DNA from 2 places in the Lysinibacillus sp. COL-1 genome. Region 1 is predicted to be linked to the other one. Evidence: riboswitches for the same ligand, from Rfam matches in the RefSeq annotation. Region 1 holds a riboswitch; the other holds the start of a gene.
What was found. Region 1 has a riboswitch for S-adenosylmethionine ahead of AC6BKE_RS09560 (MetQ/NlpA family ABC transporter substrate-binding protein). Riboswitches for the same ligand answer to the same signal wherever they lie in the genome.
Positions count from the first base shown of each region.

Region 1 (2,191 bases):
GCTCGTTTTCCATAGAGGAATTTCGGCAGATTCTTCAGCTACTAGAAGCTTCCTGAATGTATTACCAGCTAGGGATTACTGAACCTTTGAATTCTTCTTCAATGAATTGACGTACTTCATCAGATTGGTAAGCCTCAACGAACTTTTTAATTGTTGGGTCATTTTCATTTTCTGCACGTACCACAATATAGTTCACATATGGAGAGTCAGTAGATTCTAAAAGAATAGCGTCATCTTTAGGATTAATGCCAGCTTCCAATGCGAAGTTTGTATTAATAGCTGCTACATCTACTTCACTAAGCTGCTTAGGAATTTGAGCTGCCTCTAATTCGATGAATTTTAAATTCTTTTTGTTTTCTTCTACATCACGGATAGAGGCTGTTAAATCTGCCCCATCTTTTAATTTTATATAGCCTGCTTCCTGTAAAACAAAGAGGGCACGAGCACCATTTGTTGGGTCATTTGGTAAACCAAATGTTGCACCATCCGGAATGTCCTCAAAGGATTTATATTTTTCAGAGTAAATACCCATTGGATTTAAAATCGTTTTGCCTACTGGTACTAAATCTGTATCATGATCTTTATTAAACGTATCGAGGAAAGGCTCGTGTTGATAGCTATTCGCATCAAGATCACCTTCAGATAAGGATGTATTAGGTAAAACATAATCAGAAAATGATTTAAGCTCTACTTCTAGCCCATTTTCTTTGGCTACTTTCGCTGCAACTTCTGCTATTTGTTCGTGTGGACCAGACGTGACACCTACGACGATTTTATTTTCATTAATTGCTTCAGCTTGACCTTTACTCTCTTCTTTAGAGCCACAACCTGCTAGAGCTGCTGCTAATGTAAGACTTGCTAAACCTACTAAAAATTTATTTTTCTTTTTCATGAAAACTACCTCCAAGATTGTTTTTATCGGTTTTTGAAAATAAAAAAACTCTCTTACAAACTAAGAGAGGCTCATGAAAAAATGTCCTCTCTTATCTATCAAACGATAATCGTTTGCAGGATTTAGCACCTTCCTTCTAAAAGGAGGTTGCCGAGCTTCATAGGGCCAGTCCCTCAGCTACTCTTGATAAGAGATTTATCATATTTTTTTTGTAATTCCGATAGAACTAATATAATTTATAGGTTATAGTAAGTCAATAAATATTTTTTTAAATTTTTTATATTATTATAATATTTCGTCATGAAAGAGGGATAGCAATGTCTGTAAGAGTTAATTATGGTATAGGTTCATTTGGCAAGGTTGTGAGTGCTCGATTGCTAATGGGTACAGACATTATTGAAGGAATGGAGGCACTTTGTGAGGAGAACCATATTGAGTCAGCAACAATTGTTAGCTGTATAGGTAGCCTTCAAAAGAGTAGCTTTGTTTATTTAGTACCTGATGAAACATCACAGATTAACGTAAGTTTTAGCGATGTCATAAAAAAAGAGGGGCCACTTGAATTGATCCAAGGCTCTGGCGTAGTATGTAAGCGCGATGGGGGATATGAAACACATTTCCATGGTTCTATGAGTGATCAATGGGGCATCGTGTCAGGGGGGCATTTAATGAAGAGGGGGAACCCTGTTATTACGGCTGACATAGTGCTAGCTGAGGTTCAAGGCATCCAGCACTTTCGAAAATTTGATGAAGAAACAGGCCATGTTCAATTTTATCCATTAGAACACGGTTTACAGCAGCCAAGGAAAATTGAAAAATAGCGAAAATGATACTAACTTTTTCTTTTCACTGAGCTGCATGTTCCTTACTGAATTAAAAAATGTTAGACCGAGCTTATAATCGGTCTAACATTTTTACTTTTGTCCCAGCCTCATGTCATGGTTAAGGGTTGAATAATTGTAATTGTTCGATTCTATGGATTGCTTCACGTAAGCGTTCCTCGCTAACAAGTAAACCAACACGGATATAGCCTTCGCCATATCGGCCGAAACCATTGCCTGCTGCTACAGCGATATCAGCCTTTTCCAATAATAAATCGGCAAACTGCTCGCTAGTATAGCCGAATGGTACAGGGAGCCATGCGAAGAAGGAGCCTTTTGGAGCCGTTACATGCCAACCAATTCTTTGAGCTTCTTCAATGAGTACATTGCGGCGACCTTCATAGGTAGCTCGCAGTTCATCCACACATTCTTGGGAAGCTGTAAGTGCCGTTGCTGCTGCTTGTTGAATAGCAGGGAA
Region 1 covers NZ_JCAWSJ010000004.1:242,334-244,524, forward strand. The annotation lists gene AC6BKE_RS09560 (MetQ/NlpA family ABC transporter substrate-binding protein) at 62-892, opposite strand; SAM riboswitch class I at 981-1,085, opposite strand; gene AC6BKE_RS09565 (PPC domain-containing DNA-binding protein) at 1,210-1,713, shown strand; gene AC6BKE_RS09570 (pyridoxal phosphate-dependent aminotransferase) at 1,835-2,191, opposite strand, start outside.

Region 2 (2,191 bases), on a different contig from region 1:
TTTACGAGAACGAGGAGCGTACGATTTTAAAAACTTCTATGTGGAAAAATCTAGCTGCAGTTAAAACCAACTGTGTATATGAAGTGGATTTTTTAACATGGATGAATTACGGTATTCTGTCTCATAGTAAAAAAATTGATGATGTCTTACATGTTCTCGGCTAAAAGAGGAAGCTCACTTTGGCTTCCTTTTTAAATGATTAGGACAGACATTGCACTGCAAAATAACACCTAAAGACGTTTAGCTACATAAGATAAGATATCAGCTATAGGATAGGAGGAATTACATTGTATTACAATCCTTATCCGTACTTTGTTCATCCTTATCATTACCCAACGTCGCCACTTGCCCAGCAGCTTGCCGTTAGACCTATTCCTCAACATTTAGCAATGCCGAACACTACCCCCTTTCCACCTGTCGACACACATAAATTAAAAATGTCAGCTACACGGATAAAGGCGATCATGCAACAGGCTCAATTGCTTACGGATAAAATTGATAGCTCTCAACAATTTGCACATGATCTAATGAATGCTGCACAGCTTTCAAATAAAACAGAGGTTGATAAATTAATCACATCAACAGGCATTACGATGAAATTTGATGCAAATTATACACCAGACAATTTCAGAATACGTCTTATGGATAATGGTTGTTGTGGCATAACCATAAATTTAAGTTGGTAAAAAAATTTACCCTTATATCTCTATCGAACTTGTAAACTATAAAATTCTATGCTAAAGTGTTTTTATTATTATTTCTGAAAATTCTTATATCACTTTTCTTATCAAGAGAGACGGAGGGATTGGCCCGATGAAGTCTCAGCAACCAGCTCAACAGTATGGTGCTAATTCCAATTGGCAAAATTTTAAGCCTGAAAGATGAGAAGAAGAACTACCGTTGCTTATTCTGGAGTCCTCTTCTAAGGGGACTCTTTTTTATGTTCTACTAATTTTAACAGAAAGCAGTGAAATCAATGTCAAACCAACTTTTACAAGCATTACAATTATTAAAATCAAAACAATGGGTTGATTTAACACATACATTCGGCCCTAATTCCCCACATTTTTTTATGTTTGAAGATGCTAAATTTGAAACATTATTCTCTCATGATGACGGGTTCTTCGCACAACAATTCACGTTCCCAGGACAATATGGCACACATATCGACCCACCCATTCATTTTGTGCGAGACTCCCGCTATCTAGAAGAATTAGAACTAAAAGAACTAGTTCTTCCTCTTGTCGTCATTGATAAATCACGAGAAGCTGCTAACAATCATGACTTCTCGCTAAGTGTGCAAGATATTTTTGATTTTGAAGCACAACATGGAGTAATTGAAGCAGGTACCTTTGTAGCGCTACGTACAGATTGGAGTAAGCGCTGGCCAGATAAAGAGGCATTTAGTAACCAAGATATGGATGGACATAACCATATACCAGGCTGGGGCTTAGAGGCATTACAATTTTTATTGAAGGAACGTCAAATAAGTGCACTTGGCCATGAAACATTTGATACTGATTCAGCCGCTGATTTTCACAAAAATGGTAAGCTAGATGGCGAATACTTCGTGCTTGAACAAAACATCTATCAAATTGAGTTGATGACTAACTTGGACAAGCTACCTGCGAAGGGGGCAATTATCTTCAATATCGTCCCTAAGCCTGAAAAGGCATCTGGATTCCCTGTACGCTCATTTGCTATTTTGCCATAACACAAAGGTCTGTACGATTCATATGTTGAATCATACAGACCTTTATTTTCGTATATTTCTTTTTTTGAATAGATAGTAAACGATGAGCATTACGAGGCCAAACAATAGGATAAGATAAATACTATAATGGGATAAATAATAACCAACAAACCGCCACTTCTCCCCAAGCATCCTCCCTAACGTTATAAATGTGAAAGTCCAGATAAATGCCCCTGTATAGGCAAAAAAAGCAAACTTTCTATATGGATAATTATTAATTGCCGCAATATAGGCTGTCAGATGCCGTACACCAGGTATAAAATAGCCTATTAATAATAAAGTTGGCCCAATTTTAGTAAACAGTTGTTTTGTAAAATCAATTTTTTGCTCCGTAATATGAATTTTGGGTCCATATTTCTGCAATAATGGTAAGCCAAAACGATAGCCGATATAGTAGCTTAAGGTAATACCGCCAACTGCACCAATCATTGCACTTAC
Region 2 covers NZ_JCAWSJ010000003.1:107,697-109,887, reverse strand. The annotation lists gene AC6BKE_RS04905 (helix-turn-helix domain-containing protein) at 1-164, shown strand, start outside; gene AC6BKE_RS04900 (YuzC family spore coat inner layer protein) at 288-686, shown strand; SAM riboswitch class I at 782-888, shown strand; gene AC6BKE_RS04895 (cyclase family protein) at 977-1,714, shown strand; gene AC6BKE_RS04890 (DedA family protein) at 1,757-2,191, opposite strand, start outside.
Region 2: linked by a shared signal. The riboswitch ahead of AC6BKE_RS04895 (cyclase family protein) and the one ahead of AC6BKE_RS09560 (MetQ/NlpA family ABC transporter substrate-binding protein) in region 1 are both predicted to bind S-adenosylmethionine.